Regions from separate parts of the Pantoea sp. Lij88 genome, predicted to be linked through region 3. Evidence: predicted binding sites of a transcription regulator. Region 3 holds the regulator's gene; each other region holds the start of a gene.
What was found. The regulator CRP, encoded in region 3, controls carbon source genes, mostly activating them, when cyclic AMP is high. The targets are predictions, from matches to a motif close to ATGTGANNNNNNTCACAT.

Region 1: azuC (stress response protein AzuC) is a predicted target of CRP. The motif match lies at 1,566-1,583, and genes of this name have one in related genera.
Region 2: epd (erythrose-4-phosphate dehydrogenase) is a predicted target of CRP. The motif match lies at 3,440-3,457, and genes of this name have one in related genera.

What each region holds. Positions count from the first base shown of each region.
Region 1 covers NZ_CP118269.1:231,666-238,473, forward strand. The annotation lists gene pdxR (MocR-like pyridoxine biosynthesis transcription factor PdxR) at 1-415, shown strand, start outside; gene PU624_RS04930 (DUF1158 domain-containing protein) at 405-647, opposite strand; gene mntP (manganese efflux pump MntP) at 964-1,539, shown strand; gene azuC (stress response protein AzuC) at 1,657-1,734, shown strand; gene cspE (transcription antiterminator/RNA stability regulator CspE) at 2,135-2,347, shown strand; gene PU624_RS04945 (alpha/beta fold hydrolase) at 2,684-3,595, shown strand; gene PU624_RS04950 (hypothetical protein) at 3,588-4,979, shown strand; gene PU624_RS04955 (MFS transporter) at 5,001-6,353, opposite strand; gene PU624_RS04960 (GntR family transcriptional regulator) at 6,524-6,808, opposite strand, start outside.
Region 2 covers NZ_CP118269.1:752,794-759,601, forward strand. The annotation lists gene PU624_RS07460 (YidB family protein) at 1-255, shown strand, start outside; gene loiP (metalloprotease LoiP) at 310-1,065, opposite strand; gene tkt (transketolase) at 1,337-3,331, shown strand; gene epd (erythrose-4-phosphate dehydrogenase) at 3,647-4,666, shown strand; gene pgk (phosphoglycerate kinase) at 4,718-5,881, shown strand; gene fbaA (class II fructose-bisphosphate aldolase) at 5,987-6,808, shown strand, end outside.
Region 3 covers NZ_CP118269.1:417,525-424,332, reverse strand. The annotation lists gene PU624_RS05800 (LysE family translocator) at 1-87, opposite strand, end outside; gene PU624_RS05795 (hydrolase) at 145-1,161, shown strand; gene PU624_RS05790 (YheU family protein) at 1,166-1,384, shown strand; gene PU624_RS05785 (phosphoribulokinase) at 1,446-2,315, shown strand; gene PU624_RS05780 (OsmC family protein) at 2,948-3,352, opposite strand; gene crp (cAMP-activated global transcriptional regulator CRP) at 3,656-4,288, shown strand; gene PU624_RS05770 (YccS/YhfK family putative transporter) at 4,346-6,421, shown strand; gene argD (bifunctional acetylornithine/succinyldiaminopimelate transaminase) at 6,423-6,808, opposite strand, start outside.

The sequences.
Region 1 (6,808 bases), 190 kb from region 3:
GCGCTTCGGGGAGGTCTGCGCGTTACTTTCGCCCGCATCCTCAGGGTTGCTGCACAACGCGGTGGCGGAGTTTCTGCGGGAAGGTCACTTTATGCGGCATCTGCGGCGCATGAAGCGCGTCTATCATGAGCGACTGGAACAGATGATCGCGGCGCTCCATCCTCACTTTCCCGACCTGCAACGCGCCGGGCTGGCGGTGATTGTCCGCTTACCTGCCGGTACGCCGGATGAGCTGATTGCGCAGCAGGCGGTAGAGTGGGGCATGGCGCCCTCGCCGCTGTCGATCTGGTATCAGCAGGCCGATCAGCGCGGTGCGGGTCTGGTGCTGGGGGCGGCACATCTGCCGCGTGAAGGCTATGCGCGCAGCGCCGAACGACTAAAAGCGCTGGTCGATGCGCAGGCGATCAGCCCCTGAACCAGCGACGCCAGACAAAGCGGATAACAAAAAACTCTATGGTGCCCAGCAGCAAAAACCAGACGCAAAACACCACCGTGTAAAGCTGATTCAGATCCTGCAAATGGAACATCTGCAACAGATGCTGCGCCACGGTCACGCTAAAGGCGGGCGCGGGCAGCAGTAGTGCTGAGAGAAAACCCAGCAGCAGAATGCCGCCAGGCACGATCAACGTCTCAAAAGGGTTATTCATAACCGGTATCCCCTATTTATCAGCCCGGCATTCTCCGGTAATCGGCGACACGGTTCAATGGTGGCGTGCGGCAATACGCCCATCCGGGGCGTTGCAGGGCAAAGGAAAGGGTCAGAAAAGGCTTTAGCACCATCGACTTAGCGCGATTCATAGCGAATGATAAGAGTTATAGCCTTTGCTATACTTAAATCCCTGATTTTACTGTCTTTTTATCTGTGCCTTTGCGTGGTAGACTGCGCCCACTTTTTCATAACTGAACACTTTGTGTGGTGAATTCAGCGTGAATTGCCGCTTTTTCGCCCCAGGTGAATAAATCATGACCTTTATTGCCACTTTAATTCTTGCGCTGGGTATGTCGATGGACGCGTTTGCTGCTGCACTGGGCAAAGGTGCCACATTGCATCGTCCTGGTTTTAAAGAAGCGCTGCGTACCGGTCTGATCTTCGGCTCTATTGAAGCACTGACCCCACTGATTGGCTGGGCACTTGGCCTGGCTGCCAGCCGTTACATCATGGCGTGGGATCACTGGGTTGCCTTCACTCTGCTGGCGTTTCTGGGTGGCCGTATGATGATGGAAGGTTTCCGTCAGACTGCTGTCGCAGAACCCTGCGAAGCCCCGCAAAGCCATGGCTTTATGGTCCTGGCGACCACCGCCGTTGCGACCAGCCTGGATGCGCTGGCGGTCGGTGTCGGTCTGGCTTTCCTGCAGGTGAATATCATCACCACCGCGCTCACCATTGGTGCCGCCACCACCGTGATGGCGACGACCGGCGTATTAGTCGGGCGCTTTATCGGTCCGGTACTCGGCAAATGGGCGGAAGTGCTGGGTGGCGTGGTGTTAATCGCCGTTGGCTCCACCATTCTGTTGCAGCATCTCGGCTACACCGCCTAGGGCTTTTGCACATAAAAGCGGCATTTTTGTGATCTGGTTCAAATTTATTTGCTGTTAAAACGCACAGCGGCTATACTTTTTCGGTATATCTTCAACTAAATTTGAATCAGGTATTTCATGAAACGCATTCTTAAACACGTGTTCCGCGCTTACGTTGAGACGTTCAAACACGTACCGCCGGGTGCCATGTACTAAGCACCCCGCAAGAAACCCTCGATAATCGCGGTCAGGGATCGACCTGTGATTATCACCTTCTCTGTTTTTTCTGTCCTTGCTTCTGCTGATTTAAACCCGCGTTTTGGCACTTCTGGTGCATCTTATTTGTGTGCCTCCTCTCGCCATTCAGCCATCTGAGCGTTTAAATGGTTAAAATAAATAAGCATATACATTGCTAAATTATTATCGCTATGTCTTAATGCGTCATCGGTTTGGAACACAGACCTTATGAAAGCAGTTTTAGTAAAGTAGTCTTCAGTTCAAGTGTTATCCACAGATATCCTTCTTCGAAAGCCTCCTCCTAAGTGCCCAATAAGTAAATCTCTAACTACAGGCCATCTTCGCCGCTCTTAGTGGCTAATCGATTAAGGAAATATCTATGTCTGACAAAATGACTGGTTTAGTAAAATGGTTTAATTCTGATAAAGGTTTTGGCTTTATCACTCCCGATGACGGCAGCAAAGATGTCTTCGTGCATTTCTCTGCTATCCAGGGTGATAACTACAAAACGCTTGATGAAGGTCAGAAAGTCTCCTTCACCATTGAAAATGGCGCTAAAGGCCCTGCAGCTGGCAACGTCACAGCGCTGTAAGCCGCGCTCATTATCAGCGACGCCTACAATAGCGATGAAGACATTAGTCTGAGCAGATAAGCACTGCTGATAATAAAATAAACCCGCCCAGTGCGGGTTTTTTATTGCCTGAAATCGTTGACTCAGATCCTCTGCGTAAACGCAGACGTGAAAACACTGGCTCTCATGTCCGCTTCTCGCTCACAGCGTACACACATCATTCACTGCCGTCCTTGCCCTCCCGCTTACATCTGACAGACCCTCCACCAGAATTCACCCTCCGCAACTCCCCATTAACCCGCCACCAACCCGATCCCGTCCTACACTGAATTATTCTCCCCAAACCAGGAGCAGCGGATGATCCAGAAGCATCGACGAAAACAGGCAGCGATTGTGGCAGGCGTGGGATTAGGTGTGGCGGCTACGCTTTGGGGTATGAAACGCTGGCAGGCGCTGAAACAGACGCCGCCGGTGTCACCGCGCAGTCATCACGCCGGGCTGGCGGGTTACTTTCAGCAGGTAGGTGACTGGCGCATGTTTACCCGCGTCACGCCCAATGAGGATCAGGGATTGCCGGTGGTGCTGGTTCACGGTCTGGTGATGTCGGGCCGGGCGATGGAGCCGCTGGCACTGGCGCTGGGTCGCGACTATCACGTGCTGGTGCCGGATCTGCCCGGTTTTGGGGCCAGCATGCTGCCACCTTCCGCACCCATCATGACGGTGGATCAGCAGGCGGAAGCCCTCTGGCTCTGGCTGCAGCACAACGGTTTTCAGCGTGCCATTTGGGTGGGCAACGCTTTTGGCTGCCAGATTCTGGCCGCGCTGGCGGTGAAATATCCGCAGGCGGTGGCGGGGCTGGTGCTGCAGGGGCCGACGGTGGATCGCCATGCGCGCAGTCTCACACGTCAGTTGTGGCGCAGCTGGCGCAACACCGGACTGGAGGCGCACCGTTCGCCGGGTTCGCTGGCGCGCATCGACTATGCCAAAGCGGGGTTGTGGCGCGCGTTTGGTACGCTGCGTGTCATGATGCGCGACCACATCGAGCATCGCCTCACTTATATCAACGCGCCGACGTTACTGTTGCGTGGCTCGCGCGATCCGATCTGCCCGGCGCGCTGGCTGGATGAGCTTGCCGCGCTGATGCCGCGCAGTGAGCGCCTGACGCTGCGCGACGGCACCCATACGCTGCATTACGTCTATCCGTGGAGTTTCTGCAACGCCATCCGCCCCTTCCTGGCGCGCATTCAGCAGGAGAATCAGCATGAGTAAACCGCCCAAGGGCATCGCCCGTTTTGATTCTGCCGCCGCCATGCTGCTGGCGCTGGCGAATGCGCTGCACGATCGCCCCTTTGCCAGTCCGAGCCAGTCGCCGACGCTCGACCGGCTGCTGCCCTCGCTGAATCGTCTGCCGACCGGGCTGCGTGAGTGGGGCTATGCGCTGGGTGGCATGGCCGAGGGCATCAGCCTGCGGCAGGCGGGCGAGCTGGATATAGAAGGCATCGCGGAATGGATGGTGAGTGAGTATCCACAACAGGATTATCCGGCGGCCTTTATCGGTTCGTCGAATGGCGCGCTGGTGCATCTGGCGTCGGCGATGAACGTGCCGTGGCTGCCGCAAACCTTCCTCTGTCCGGTTCGGGCCGCCAGCAACGATCCGGATGATGCCCAGGCGAGTTTTGAGCAGGGCAAAGAGGTGGCCGCCGCGCTGCTGGCCGCCTGGCCACGGCTGGCCGTTCACCACATGCACGATCCGAATCAGGATCGTCTGATGCTCGATCAGATGCGTTATTTCCGGCTGAAACTGCGTGAACTGCCGCTGGCCTTCAACGAATTTCTGATGGGGAGCCTGCCCGCCGGTTCCACGCTGTTTATCAATCACTGCACCCAGCAGTGGCCGGTGACGCGCACCAGCGATCGCTCGTTCTTTCAGTTCGGTGCGCCGGGCGGGGCCAGCGAAAAAGAGTTTATGCAGGGTGGTCCGCGCGTGGCGGAATATCTGGCGCGCTATGGCGTTGATCGGGAGCGCTGGACACCGCCAGCCATCACCGACCGGGTGCCGGAAGCGGAGTGGGGACTGGATGGCTATCTGATTGCGCCGCTGAAAAAGCTGGCCGAAGCGCAGAACTGGAAGCTGATGGAGATTCGCTATGAAGACCCGGAAGCGATGAGTTATGTGGTGGCGGAGATCTACCGCGACTGGTATCTGGCGGCGGGCATTTTACCGACCCGGCTAACGGTGGACAGCTTCCTGCTGATGGATCCGTGGTGTACGCAGCAGCAGCAGTCAATTCCATTCTGGCTGAGCTTCAGCAGCGAATCCTCGGCGTCAGCGCTGCAACGCTTCCTCGAAAAACAGCCGCCGTTCCGTAACATCGACATGATGCTCTTTTCTCACGGCACCGACAGTATCGGGCTGGCGGAGATTGATCGTTGGCGGGGGCTGCTGTCCCATGCGCGTGATGAGGGGGTCTTAATCGGCGTGGATGAAGAGCGATATCCGCGTGACTTTGCGACGTTTGCCCGCTTCGACTCGGCGCTGCGTGAACGGGCACCGCTGTTGCCACCGCCACCTGCGCTGAGCGCGGAGAAGGTGATGACAGGTATTCAGCGTTACGGTGCGAAACATGGAGTCACCCTGACGGCGCTGACGTAAACGCCGCGCCGTCAGCCGTGATTATTCGCCGTCGGTGATCGGCTGGCGCACCAGCAGCAGGTAGGCGAGTGCGCCAACCAGCGTGACGCAGGCACAAATCATCAGCGCCAGGCTGAACGATTTGGTGGTGTCGAGCACCCAGCCGGTGATGACTGGCGCGAACGAGGCGAAGATAAAGCTGGCGAAGTTCTGGATGCTGCCGACCGAGGCGGTCATGCGCGCAGTCACGTTGGCATGAATCAGTCCCCAGCATGACGTGCCGGCAAAGTGGATGCAGAACAGCGCCATGCCAATCAGCGTCACGGCGCTGGAGGTATCCGTCGCGCGGGTTACCACGGCGGTAAACCCGGCGGACAGCAGCATACCGCTGACGATGCAGACTTTGCGGGTTTTCACCGCGTTAAAGCCGCGACGCACCAGCGAGTCGACCACATAGCCATTCAGCAGCATGCCCGCCGCACCAAACAGGAACGGAATCGCCGCCAGCAGGCCGGTGCTTTTCAGATCGAGGTGATAGGTGGACTGCAGGTAGCCCGGCAGCCAGGCGATGTAGAGCCAGGCAGTGTAGTTAATGCCGCTGAAGCCAATCATCATCCCCCACATGGTGCGCTGCTTAAACAGGCCGCGCCACTCTTTGAAGCTGATCGGCTCTTTACGCGACGCCACACTGCCCGCCTGCAGATAGTGGATCTCTTCGGTGCTCAGGGTGTTGTTGTCGCGGTCGCGGTAAATCATATACCAGCCGATAGCGAGGAACATGCCCAGGATACCGATGGTGACAAACATGCCGCGCCAGCCCATTACCAGCATCATCGCGGCCAGAATCGGCGGTGCTACGGACAGTCCAATCATCGAAGCCGCATTAAACATCCCCATCGGCATGCCGCGATCTTTAATGTTGAACCAGTCGTTGATCACTTTCACGCCGCACGGGTTCATCGGCGCTTCGCCAATCCCCAGGCCGATGCGCACCAGGATGAACTGGGTGAAGTTATGCACCAGACCGGAAGCGGCCTGGAACAGCGACCAGATGAACATGCCGATACCGAGCATAATGCGCGGTCCTTTGCGATCCAGCAGCGCGCCACACGGCAGCTGCGCCAGGCCATACGCCAGCGAAAAGGCGGAGAGCAGGAAGCCGATTTCGGTGGCGCTCAGCCCCATCTCATCGCGGATGGTCATATTCGCGACCGACAGCGAGCTACGATCCAGATAGTTGATGATGGCCGCGAACAGCAACAGCAGCATTGCCGTAATCTGCACCTTGCGGATGCGCGGTGAACGCACCACGTCGCTGCGCATTGGCACGAAATCCTGGTCTGGTGGCGTGTCGCCGGTCACGCTGTCGCGGCCGGTTACTGAGGTCTTTTCCATTGCACTCTCCCGAAACTGGGTACTTATCGTTATGGTGAGAAGGGGTCTGCGCGCAGCGGCAAAAGGCCGCCGTGACGTTGCAGTCGAGACTAAGAGCAAAGGGTTAAGGATGTTGCAAAGATGTTTCTGAATCGTGCGGGAGCTAATGCTTTGTGGTTTTTAATCGGTTTTTAATTGTACTGGCCGATTGAGCGCACCATCGAGGTCTTGGCGGTCGCCAGATGGTTATGTAATGCGCAGAGCGCGTCGATATCCTGACGGCCAATCAGCGCGGTCAGAATCGCCATATGCTCCTCCAGCGCCACGATATTGCGCTGCTTGAGATCGCTTTCATCCCACTGATAATGCGAGTGAAAGATCACCGAGATAATCTCCAGCGACTGATTGAAAAAGGGGTTATTGGCGGCGGATAAAATCAGCGAATGCATCTGGCGGTCCAGCGCAGCAAAGTGGCG
Region 2 (6,808 bases), 340 kb from region 3:
TTTGGTTCGTGGATCGGCACCGGGACGAATCAGCCGGTTGAACACAGCGACATCCACTCTGCGGTTGGTCAGGCGGAGCTGCAGTCACTGGCGGATAAGCTGGGAACCGACGTTAAAGGCGCGGCGGGCACGCTGGCGATTATTCTGCCGCAGCTGATCGACAAGATGTCACCCCAGGGGCATATGGATGAAGCATCGCTGCATGAGAACAAACTCGATTTAGGTTCGATGGTGGATCAGATATTCAAACGCTAAGCCACCGGACCTGACTCTACAGGCGCATGCATCGCGCATGCGCCTGGTTATGCGTTACTTCGCATCAGCCGCGATACGCTCACGGATGTGCGCCGCACGTGCTTCAGAAGCCGGGTGCGAGTCAAACATTGAGCTCTGACGTCCCTGTTCCAGCTTCGCCAGTTTTTCGAAGCTGGTCACCAGACCCTCCGGATTGATGTTGCGCTTCTTCATCAGATCGTAGGAGTAGTCATCCGCCTGCGATTCCTGAGTCTGAGAGAACTGAGCATTAACCAGCTTTTCACCCATTTCACCCAGCTGCGACTGCGACAGTGAACCGATCACGCCGCCCACTGAGGCCGCTGCCGTGCGAGCTGCGGTCGTGGCATACGCCACCTGCATCGCCTTACGCGTATGGCCTAACGCCACGTGGCCCATCTCATGGCCCAGCACGCCTTCCACTTCATTGTCGGTCATCATATCCATCAGGCCGCTGTAAACGCGGATACAGCCGTTTGCCATCGCCCAGGCGTTGACATCTTTGGTCTGATAAACCTTGTAGTTCGCCGGAACACCGTTGATGTTGTCGCCCAGCGCGGCGGCGATCTTGTTCAGACGCTGCTGATACTCGCTGTTAGCGGGCGCAATCTGATTATCTTTGTCCATCTGCTCACAGGATTTGTCGCTCAGTTGTTTAACCTGATCGTCGCTCAGGGAATAAGCCTGATACGCCTGCGCGCCTGACTGCATCAGCGCATTATTGTCCAGACCCTGACAGCCGCTGAGCAGCGTTGTCAGACCCAGTGCTAACACCATTTTTTTGATTTTCATGCTGTATCCCATCCATAACAAGGTAAGAAAAACAAACACCTGAAACTCAGTCAGGTGAATAAACGAGTTGGTTATAGCGTGCCAGTCTGCACTTTGCTAGCAGAGTTGGCCGGAAAAGCCATACGAAGCGGCTACATTTAGCGTTTTACAACATGTACTTTTGACCCGATTTTCATGTACATTGATTGGCAACTTTTTCCTTGTTTTGCCCGGTAACTCATTAATAACAATAAGTTAAGGTGCGAAGCATTAATCCGACCTGGAGTAGAAAATGCCCTCTCGTAAAGAGCTTGCCAACGCCATTCGTGCGTTAAGTATGGATGCAGTACAGAAAGCGAAATCGGGACATCCGGGTGCCCCAATGGGCATGGCGGACATCGCTGAAGTTCTCTGGCGCGGCTACCTGAACCACAACCCAACCAACCCGCTATGGGCCGACCGCGACCGTTTCGTGCTCTCTAACGGTCACGGCTCCATGCTGATCTATAGCCTGCTGCACCTGACCGGTTACGATCTGCCATTGAGCGAACTGGAAAACTTCCGCCAGCTGCACTCAAAAACTCCAGGTCACCCTGAATATGGCTACACCGTGGGCGTTGAAACCACCACCGGTCCGCTGGGGCAGGGCATCGCGAACGCCGTCGGCTTTGCCATTGCTGAGCGCACGCTGGCCGCACAGTTCAACCGTCCGGGTCATGACATCGTAGACCACAACACCTATGTCTTCATGGGTGATGGCTGCATGATGGAAGGTATTTCGCACGAAGTCTGCTCTCTGGCCGGAACGCTGAAGCTGGGCAAACTGGTGGCGTTCTATGATGACAACGGTATCTCTATCGACGGTCACATCGATGGCTGGTTCACCGATGACACCGCTAAGCGCTTTGAAGCGTACGGCTGGCACGTGGTGCGCGGCGTTGATGGTCACGATGCCGATGCGATTGCAAAAGCGATCGACGAAGCAAAAAGCGTCAGCGACAAGCCTTCACTGCTGATGTGCAAAACCGTGATCGGCTTCGGTTCACCGAACAAAGCGGGCACCCATGATTCACACGGCGCACCGCTGGGTGATGACGAAGTCGCACTGACCCGCAAACAGCTGGGCTGGAACCACGCACCGTTCGTGATTCCTTCTGACATCTACGCTGAGTGGGACGCGAAAGAAGCGGGCAAGGCGAAAGAAGCGGCATGGGATGAGAAATTTGCTGCGTATGCGCAGGCACATCCTGAACTGGCTGCCGAATTCAAACGTCGCGTGAGCAACGAACTGCCTGCTAACTGGCACGAAGAGTCTCAGAAATTCGTTGAGCAACTGCAGGCGAACCCGGCGAAGATCGCCAGCCGTAAAGCTTCTCAGAATGCTATTGAAGCCTTTGGTAAAATCCTGCCGGAATACCTGGGCGGCTCAGCCGACCTGGCGCCGAGCAACCTGACTATCTGGTCTGGCTCTAAGCCAATCAACGAAGATGCTGCGGGTAACTACATCCATTACGGCGTGCGCGAGTTCGGTATGACCGCTATCGCCAACGGTCTGGCGCTGCACGGCGGCTTCCTGCCTTACACCGCGACCTTCCTGATGTTCGTTGAATATGCGCGTAACGCAGCGCGTATGGCGGCACTGATGAAGATCCGTCAGATCATGGTCTACACCCACGACTCTATCGGTCTGGGCGAAGATGGCCCGACGCATCAGCCGGTTGAGCAGATGGCGAGCCTGCGCACCACCCCAAACATGAGCCTGTGGCGTCCATGTGACCAGGTCGAATCTGCCGTGGCGTGGAAATATGCCATCGAACGTCAGGATGGCCCGACGGCGCTGATCTTCTCCCGTCAGAACCTGGCGCAGCAGGAACGTGATGCTGCACAGCTGGCTAACGTGGCGCGTGGGGGTTATGTGCTGAAAGATTGCGACGGTACGCCTGAGCTGATCCTGATCGCCACCGGTTCAGAAGTTGAACTGGCTGTGGGTGCCTGGGACAAACTCAGCAGCGAAGGCCGCAAAGTGCGCGTGGTCTCTATGCCGTCAACGGATGCTTTCGACAAGCAGAGCGACGAATACCGTGAATCTGTGCTGCCGAAAGCGGTCAGCGCTCGCGTGGCTATCGAAGCGGGCATTGCCGATTACTGGTTCAAATACACCGGCCTGAACGGCGCTATCGTGGGAATGACCAGCTTCGGCGAATCGGCTCCTGCGGATCAGCTGTTCGAACTGTTTGGCTTTACCGTCGACAACGTGGTCGCGAAAGCGAAAGCGCTGCTGGCGTAAAAACCGGCCAGGCGGGTCAGTTCCCGTCTGGCAGTGAAATCAGAGGGACGAGCCTTTCGTCCCTTTTCCTTTTTTATTCCTCCAGTAATAACCGATTCAGGCTTCAATTTGTGACGCAGATCCAAATTTAAGCAGTCAGATTGATCGCAGTCATTCCCGTTATTCCTTCCTTCTATTATTCTGGCTGAACCGTTTCAGTCGTCGGGCAGACCGCCCTGATTTCGGACAATGCCGGGTAAGAATCTCCTGTACAAAGTGCAGTGAAACGCTCAGGCTAACGGCACGTTTTTTTCAGTCTGACGTGGCAGGAGAGAAATGACGGTACGGGTAGCAATAAATGGTTTTGGCCGGATTGGACGCAATGTCCTGCGCGCGCTCTATGAGACGGGCCGACGTGCAGAGATCACGGTGGTCGCGATTAACGAGCTGGCAGAAGCGACCGGCATGGCGCACCTGCTGAAATACGATACCAGCCATGGCCGTTTTGCTTTTGATGTCCGCCAGGAGCGCGATGTCATGTGGGTAGGGGGCGATACCCTGCGCATTCTGCACCGTGCAGACATTGCCGATCTGCCGTGGCGTGAACTCGACGTGGATGTGGTGCTGGACTGCACCGGCGTCTATGGCTCACGGGCCGATGGCGAAGCCCATCTGCAGGCGGGTGCTAAAAAAGTCCTGTTCTCCCATCCCGGCGGAAACGATCTCGACGCCACCGTTGTGTACGGTGTTAACCAGCAGGATCTGACCGCCAGCGACCGCATTGTTTCCAACGCTTCCTGTACCACGAACTGCATTATCCCGGTCATCAAACTGCTGGATGATGAGTTTGGTATCGAATCCGGCACCGTCACCACGATCCACTCGGCGATGCACGATCAGCAGGTGATCGACGCCTATCACAGCGATCTGCGTCGCACCCGCGCCGCCAGTCAGTCGATCATCCCGGTGGATACCCGTCTGGCGGCAGGCATTACCCGTATTTTTCCGAAATTCAACGATCGCTTTGAGGCGATAGCCGTTCGCGTCCCGACGATTAACGTGACGGCCATTGATCTCAGCGTTTCTGTGCATAACGCGGTAACGGCATGTGACGTTAACACCTTGTTGCGAAGCGCGGCAGAAGGGGCATTTCGTGGTATAGTTGACTACACGGAATTACCGTTAGTCTCAGTAGATTTTAACCATGATCCGCACAGTGCCATTGTGGACGGAACACAAACGCGGGTAAGCGGTCAACACCTTATCAAGACCCTGGTCTGGTGTGACAATGAATGGGGCTTTGCTAACCGAATGCTCGACACGACGTTAGCGATGGCCGCAAGCGGTTTCAGGTAAGACGCGGTTTGCGTCTGGCAAAACTTATGAGAATCAACGAGAGGATTCACCATGTCTGTAATTAAGATGACCGATCTGGATCTGGCTGGTAAACGCGTTCTGATCCGTGCCGATCTGAACGTACCAGTTAAAGAAGGTAAAGTGACGTCTGATGCACGTATCCGTGCTTCTCTGCCAACCATTGAAGCGGCGTTGAAACAGGGCGCGAAAGTAATGGTTACCTCTCACCTGGGTCGTCCGACCGAAGGTGAATACAACGAAGAGTTCTCGCTGCTGCCGGTAGTTAACTACCTGAAAGACAAGCTGAGCGGCACTACCGTGACCCTGGCAAAAGATTACCTCGATGGCGTTGACGTTGGCGCTGGCGAACTGGTTGTGCTGGAAAACGTTCGCTTTAACAAAGGCGAAAAGAAAGATGACGAAACGCTGTCTAAAAAATACGCTGCCCTGTGCGACGTATTTGTGATGGACGCGTTCGGTACGGCGCACCGCGCACAGGCTTCTACCCACGGCGTCGGCAAATTTGCCCCTATCGCCTGTGCCGGTCCACTGCTCTCTGCAGAGCTGGAAGCACTGGGTAAAGTCATGAGCAACCCGGAGCGTCCGCTGGTGGCTGTTGTAGGCGGCTCTAAAGTCTCTACCAAATTTGACGTGCTGCAGTCTCTGGTCAAAATCGCGGACACCGTGATTGTGGGCGGCGGCATCGCAAACACCTTCGTGGCTATCGACAACAATGTCGGTAAATCACTGTATGAACCAGACTTCGTTGAAGCGGCTAAAGGCCTGCGCGATCAGCACGGCATCCCGGTTCCAACTGACTCACGCGTCGGCACAGAATTCTCTGAAACTGCGGCTGCGACCGTGAAAAAGGTTTCGGAAGTGGCGGATAACGAAGAGATTATGGACTTTGGCGATGAAACCGCTCAGGCCATGGCTGCCATCCTGAAAGATGCTAAAACCATCCTGTGGAACGGCCCGGTGGGCGTGTTTGAGTTCCCTAACTTCCGTAAAGGCACCGAGATCGTGGCTAACGCCATTGCGGACAGCGATGCCTTCTCTGTTGCAGGCGGCGGCGATACCTTAGCGGCTATCGACCTGTTCGGCATCGAAGACAAAATTTCCTACATCTCTACCGGCGGCGGCGCGTTCCTTGAGTTCGTGGAAGGCAAAAAACTGCCTGCAGTTGCCATGCTGGAAGAGCGTGCGAAGCAGTAATCCTTTGGGGGCGATGTCTCGCGGCATCGCCTGAAGTCTTGCCCGTCTGGGCGTTTAAATCGACGTTCCTCAAGGGGAACAACGGTCACGAAACAGGACACAATCATGTCTAAAATTTTTGATTTCGTAAAACCCGGCGTTGTCACTGGTGATGACGTACAGAAGATCTTCAAAGTTGCGAAAGAGAACAAATTCGCACTGCCAGCCGTGAACTGCGTCGGCACCGACTCTATCAATGCGGCACTGGAAGCAGCGGCGAAAGTTAAAGCGCCAATCATCATCCAGTTCTCTAACGGTGGTGCTGCATTTATCGCCGGTAAAGGCTTCAAAACTGACAAACCACAGGGCGCGGCAATCTTCGGCGCTATCTCCGGAGCACAGCATGTTCACCTGATGGCAGAGCAGTATGGCGTGCCGGTTATCCTGCACACTGACCACTGTGCTAAGAAACTGCTGCCATGGATCGACGGTCTGCTGGACGCGGGTGAAGAGTACTTCCAGAAAAACGGTAAGCCACTGTTCTCTTCTCACATGATCGACCTGTCAGAAGAGTCACTGGAAGAGAACATCGAAATCAGCAGCAAGTACCTGGCGCGCATGGCGAAACTCGACATGACGCTGGAAATCGAACTGGGCTGCACCGGTGGTGAAGAAGATGGCGTTGATAACAGCCATATGGACGCATCAGCGCTTTACACCCAGCCAGAAGATGTGAACTACGCCTACGAAAAACTGAATGCTATCAGCCCGCGTTTCACCATTGCGGCTTCATTCGGTAACGTACACGGCGTTTACAAGCCAGGTAACGTGAAACTGACCCCGACCATTCTGCGTGATTCGCAGAAATTCGTCTGTGAAAAACATGGCCTGCCGCACAACGCGCTGGACTTCGTTTTCCACGGCGGTTCAGGTTCTTCTGCTGCAGAA
Region 3 (6,808 bases):
GGCGGTGAGTAACATATTATTGGGACCCGGCGTAATGGCCGCGACCCAAAGAAATCCCAACATTGATAAGAAAAGACTCAGTTCCATGGCAATCGGGTACTCCTTACCCTGCAAGAAAAAACTCATCGAAGCTAACAGTGTGATATGGAACAGACAAGCTTTTACCACATGAAATTTACCGGACCGGAAAACGAGCACTTCACGCCACCTCACAGTCTGCGTAACGCGCATCTGCAGACGATGCTGCCACGCCTGTTACGTCGCCACAGCGCGTTCGATCCTCACTGGCAGCGCCTCGATCTGCCGGATGGCGACTTCGTCGATCTCGCCTGGAGCGAAGATCCCCAGCGGGCGCAGCATAAACCGCGCGTCGTGCTATTTCATGGCCTGGAGGGCAGCTTTCACAGCCCCTATATTCATGGCCTGATGGACATCTGCCGCGCGCGCGGCTGGCTGGCCGTGGTGATGCATTTTCGCGGCTGCAGCGGCGAGCCTAACCGGCTCAATCGCATCTATCACTCCGGCGAAACCGAAGATGCCCGTTTCTTCCTGCACTGGCTGCGCACCCGCTGGGGCCACGTGCCCACCGCTGCCGTTGGTTTTTCGCTGGGTGGCAACATGCTGGGCTGTCTGCTGGGTCAGCAAGGCGTAGCCGCTGAGGTCGATGCGGCCGTGATTGTCTCCGCCCCGCTGCTGCTGGAACCGTGCAGCGTCAAACTGGAACGCGGCTTCTCGCGCTTCTATCAGTACTACCTGCTGGCGCAGCTCAAGAAAAACGCCCGCCGCAAACTGCACGCCTGGCCGGACACGCTGCCGGTCAATCTGGCGCAGCTCAAAGTGCTGCGGCGACTGCGCGATTTTGATGATGCGATTACGGCCCGCGCCCACGGTTTTGTCGATGCGGCCGATTACTATCATCGCGCCAGCGCCATGCCCTGGCTGAAGCACGCAGAGAAACCGCTGCTGATCATCCACGCGAAAGACGATCCCTTTATGAGTGATGAGGTGATCCCGCACAGCAGCCAATTATCTGCCACTATTACTTATCAACTGACACCCCACGGCGGCCACGTAGGTTTTGTCGGCGGGACGTTACGCCAGCCTGAAATGTGGCTGGAACAGCGCATCCCGCAGTGGATCGCCCCTTTTCTGGATAACTGATCTCGTGATTATTCCCTGGCAACAGGTCTCACCTGAGACCCTTGAAAATCTGATTGAAACCTTTGTGCTGCGCGAAGGCACAGACTACGGCGAGCAGGAACGCAGCCTGCTGGACAAGGTGGCTGATGTGCGACGTCAGCTGGAAACCGGCGAAGTCGTGCTGGTGTGGTCGGAACTGCATGAATCGGTCAATATCATGCCGCGCAAAGAATTTCGTGGCTGATGCACCCGGCACCATTTCATGATAACAATGCTCATCGCCCGACCTCACAGGGAGCTTTTCTATGTCTGCACGTCATCCCATTATCGCGGTGACCGGTTCCAGCGGCGCAGGAACCACCACCACCAGCCTCGCGTTTCGCAAAATCTTTCAGCAGCTCGATCTCCATGCGGCCGAGCTGGAAGGTGACAGTTTTCACCGTTTTACCCGCCCTGAAATGGATATGGCGATTCGTAAGGCGCGCGATTTAGGACGTCATGTCAGCTATTTCGGCCCGGAAGCCAATGACTTTGGTCTGCTGGAGCAGAGCTTTAAAGAGTATGGTCAAAGCGGACAGGGGCAGTCGCGTAAATATCTGCACACCTACGATGAAGCGGTGCCGTGGAATCAGGTGCCCGGCACCTTTACGCCCTGGCAGCCACTGCCGCAGAACACCGACATTCTTTTTTATGAAGGACTGCACGGCGGCGTGGTGACGGCGCAGCACAACGTCGCGGAACAGGTCGATCTGCTGGTTGGCGTGGTGCCGATTGTTAACCTGGAGTGGATTCAGAAGCTGGTGCGCGACACCGGCGAGCGCGGTCATTCACGCGAAGCGGTGATGGATTCCGTCGTGCGCTCGATGGAGGATTACATCAACTTCATCACGCCACAGTTCTCACGCACACACCTTAACTTTCAGCGCGTCCCGACCGTCGACACCTCAAACCCGTTCGCGGCCCGCGCCATTCCGTCACTGGATGAGAGCTTTGTAGTGATTCACTTTCAGGCGCTGGAAGATATCGACTTCCCCTATCTGCTGGCGATGCTGCAGGGATCGTTTATCTCGCACATTAATACGCTCGTCGTGCCCGGCGGCAAAATGGGTCTGGCGATGGAGTTGATCATGGGCCCGCTGGTAAAACGGCTGATGGAAGGTAAACGGATAGAGTAAGAGGTCAGCAAAAAACCCTCAGATAGCAGATGCCTTTCGCAAAATTTAAAACCGGCTTTTCTGCGGATAAAGGCTTACTGCTGAGCAGGCTGCAGGGAGCATACGCCTTTCGCAAAGACGCAAAACCGCCATCCCTGGCAGGCTCAGCGCGGGCGATTACGCACCTCATCCCTGAGGTGCGCCCGTACCGGGCCAACGCGTTGCGTTGTTCAAAAACGCTCCCGGCGTTTTTGTCCCTGGCCCGCTATGCTTTGCTACAGGCGTATGCTCCCTTCGCTTCACGTCCGGCAACCGCATCCGGTTTCAGTAAGGCCGCTACAAACAAAACCTGCATACAAAGAATCTGACAGCAACAGATAAGCTCAACACGCAGGGAACCGGGTCAGAAGAGGAAAGCGTCCCGCGCCTGGGACAAAAACGCCGGGAGCGTTTTTGAACAACGCAACGCGTTGGCCCGGCAACGGGCGCACCTCAGGGATGAGGTGCGTAATCGCGCGGGCCGAGCATGCCATGGATGGCGGTTTTTGTGTCTTTCCGATCTGACCCGGTTCTCTGCGCAGGCACAGTCTTAAAGCAACCTGCATCAGACACTAGAAGTGAAGTTAACAGGTCTGCGATGATCCCTGCGGCCATTACAGCTCAACCACTTCATAGCTATGCGTCATCGTCACACCTTTACCCAGCATGATGGCCACCGAGCAATATTTTTCAGCAGAAAGATCCACGGCGCGTGAGACCGCTTTATCCTGGAGCGCTTTACCACTCACGATAAAATGCAGGTTGATGTGCGTAAAGATTCGCGGCGCCTCTTCACGACGTTCTGAGGTCAGTTTTACTTCACAATCAGCCACATCATTGCGGCCTTTTTGCAGAATTGAAACCACATCAATCGCGCTGCATCCACCGGCCGCCATCAGCACCATCTCCATTGGGCTGGGCGCTTTATCACCCGAATTGCCATCCATCAGTATCTGGTGGCCGGATGAGGATTCTCCGAGGAATGTCAGCCCTTCTACCCATTTCACTCTTGCCTGCATGATTTTTGCTCCGGAATACGCTGTTTTGTCGCCAGAGTACGCTTTCGCCTGGTAAACAGCAATCCAGAGAAATCCGCCTGTAGCTGAAGCGAGACAACAGAAGACAGTCGGCAAAAGCTGTGCTACAAACAGTGCTGAAAATATTTTTCGTCACCCGATGACGAAGCCGGGAAGGATGATGCGCACTGCGCCTGATGCGGCCCGAATGATTTCCTGAAATGGAAACGCTTGAAGCTTTCACCGCCTGACAGGGAAAACTGCCCCCTGTATTTTGGGCACGATTACAACAGAGGATAATAGCGAATGGTTCTCGGCAAACCGCAAACAGACCCTACACTCGAATGGTTCCTGTCCCATTGCCATATTCACAAGTATCCATCCAAAAGTACGCTGATTCACCAAGGTGAAAAAGCTGAAACGCTTTACTACATCGTGAAAGGTTCCGTCGCGGTTCTGATTAAAGATGAAGAAGGCAAAGAGATGATTCTTTCCTACCTGAATCAGGGCGATTTCATTGGTGAGCTTGGCCTCTTCGAAGAAGGCCAGGAGCGCAGCGCCTGGGTACGTGCGAAAAGCGCGTGCGAAGTGGCGGAGATTTCTTACAAGAAATTCCGTCAGCTGATCCAGGTTAACCCCGACATCCTGATGCGACTCTCATCGCAGATGGCGCGTCGCCTGCAGGTCACGTCTGAAAAAGTGGGTAACCTCGCTTTCCTCGACGTCACCGGGCGCATTGCACAGACCCTGCTCAACCTGGCGAAACAGCCAGATGCCATGACGCATCCCGACGGCATGCAAATTAAAATCACTCGTCAGGAAATTGGCCAGATTGTTGGTTGTTCACGCGAAACCGTGGGCCGTATTTTGAAGATGCTGGAAGATCAGAACCTGATCTCCGCACACGGCAAAACCATCGTCGTTTACGGCACCCGTTAATTCCTGTCACCCACGGCGTGATGGCAACATCACGCCGTTATTGTTTGTGTTGGGCCGATGTGGCGTCGAATCATTTACCATCCTGAAGTTAACTACGCCTTGCGGCAAACGCTGGTGCTCTGTCTGCCGGTGGCGCTGGGCTGGCTGGCTGGCGACCTGCAAAAAGGTCTGCTGTTCTCCTTAGTGCCCGCCTGCTGCAACATCGCCGGTCTGGATACCCCGCATAAACGCTTCTTCAAACGTCTCATTGTTGGCGGCAGCCTGTTTGCCCTCGGCAGCTTTCTCATTCAGTGGCTCACCCTGCATGCTATCCCACTGCCGCTGATCCTCTTCGCCATGCCCCTGCTGCTCGGCGTCACCGGTGAAATCAGTCCGCTGCATGGCCGCCTGCTGCCCGGCACCCTTATCGCCGCTATCTTTACCCTCAGCCTGATTGGCCGCATGCCCATCTATGTCACCCCGCTGCTCTATATCGGCGGCACGCTCTGGTATGGGGTGTTTAACTGGTTCTGGTTCTGGCTGTGGAAAGAGCAGCCGATGCGCGAGAGCCTCAGCCTCATCTACCGCGAGCTGGCTAACTACTGCGACGCTAAATATACCCTGCTGACTCAGCTCACCGATCCGGAAAAGGCCCTGCCGCCGCTGCTGGCGCGTCAGCAGAAAGTGGTCGATCTGATCAACACCTGTTATCAGCAGATGCACATGCTGTCGGCCAGCCGCGATCACAGCCATAAGCGGCTGACGCGCGCCTTTCAGGTGGCGCTGGATCTGCAGGAGCACATCTCAGTCAGCCTGCATCGGCCGGAAGAGGTGCAGAAGCTGGTCGAACAGAGCCATGCCGAAGCGGTCATCCGCTGGAATGCCAAAACCATCTCGGCCCGGCTGCGGGTGCTGGCGGATAACATCCTTTATCACCAGCTACCCGATCGCTTTGCGATGGATAAACAGCTCGGCGCGCTGGAGAAGATCGCCCATCAGCATCCCGACAATCCGGTAGGTAACTTCTGCCTTTACCACTTCAACCGCATTGCGCGGGTCCTGCGCACCCAGAAACCCCTGTATCAGCGCGATCTGATGGCGGACCGCCAGCGCCGTCTGCCGCTGTTACCGGCGCTGCGCAGTTATCTCTCGTTTCGCTCGTCGGCGCTGCGCACGGCCGGTCGCTTTGCGGTCATGCTGATGCTGGGCAGCGCGCTGGCGCTGTTCTTCAACATCCCTAAGCCCTACTGGATCCTGATGACCATTATGTTCGTCAGCCAGAACGGCTACAGCGCCACCCGTGTCCGCATTCAGCACCGGGCGCTGGGCACCTTTGCCGGTCTGGTCATCGCGGCCGCCACGCTGCGCCTGGCCGTGCCGGAGTCGCTGGTGCTGATGATCATGCTGGCAATAACCTTTATCAGCTATCGCTTTACCCGCCAGTTCTATGGCTGGTCGATGATTGGCTTTACGGTCACGGCGGTTTACTCGCTGCAGTTGCTGTCGCTGAATGGCGCGCAGTTTCTGCTGCCGCGACTGATGGATACGCTGATGGGCTGTCTGATCGCCTTTGGCGGGATGCTGTGGCTGTGGCCGCAGTGGCAGAGCGGCTTACTGCGGCAGAATGCCCATGACGCGCTGGAAACCTATCAGGATGCGCTGCGGCTGTTGCTGGGCGACGAACAGTCACCCGAGAAACTGGCTTATCAGCGCGTGAAGGTGAATCAGGCTCACAATGCGCTGTTTAACTCACTCAATCAGGCGATGCAGGAACCGGCATTCAACGCCCGCTATCTGAGTGATATGCGGCTCTGGGTCACGCACAGCCAGTTTATTGTCGAGCATATCAATGCGATAACGATTCTGGCGCGCGAGCACACCATGCTGACGGCCTCACTGGCTGAACGCTATCTGCAATCCTGTGAAATCGCGCTGCAGCGGTGTCAGCAGCGGCTGGAATATGATGGTGAAAGCTCGCAGGTGAACCTGCTGGATGACCTGGAGAATATCACTGAGGGACCGATCACGGTGGTGGAGCAGCATGTGCGGCGCATTCTCGATCATCTGAGCGTGATGTACACCATTTCATCGCTGGCGTGGAACCAGCGACCGCAACATGGCCGCTGGCTGATCCGACGCTTACGTAAAAACTAAGTCAGCCGTTGAGCACTTTGCCGACGGCGGTGGCGAAGCGGCTCATGCCCTCTTCAATGTCGGCCGGTTCGATAATCAGTGACGGCGCAAAACGCATTACGTCGGTTCCGGCCACCAGCACCATCACGCCTTCAGCGGCGGCGGCATTCAGAATGTCGCGCGATCTGCCTGCATGCTGAGGTTTCAGCGCCGCACCTATCAGCAGCCCCTTACCGCGAATGTCGCTGAAGAGATCATACTTCGCGTCGATGGCCTTCAGCGCCGTAACAAAGTGCTGGCGACGCATCTCAACGCCTTCCAGCACGTCTGGCGTATTGATGATATCCAGCGCCGTTTCGGCGATGGCGCAGGCCAGCGGATTACCGCCATAGGTGGTGCCATGCACGC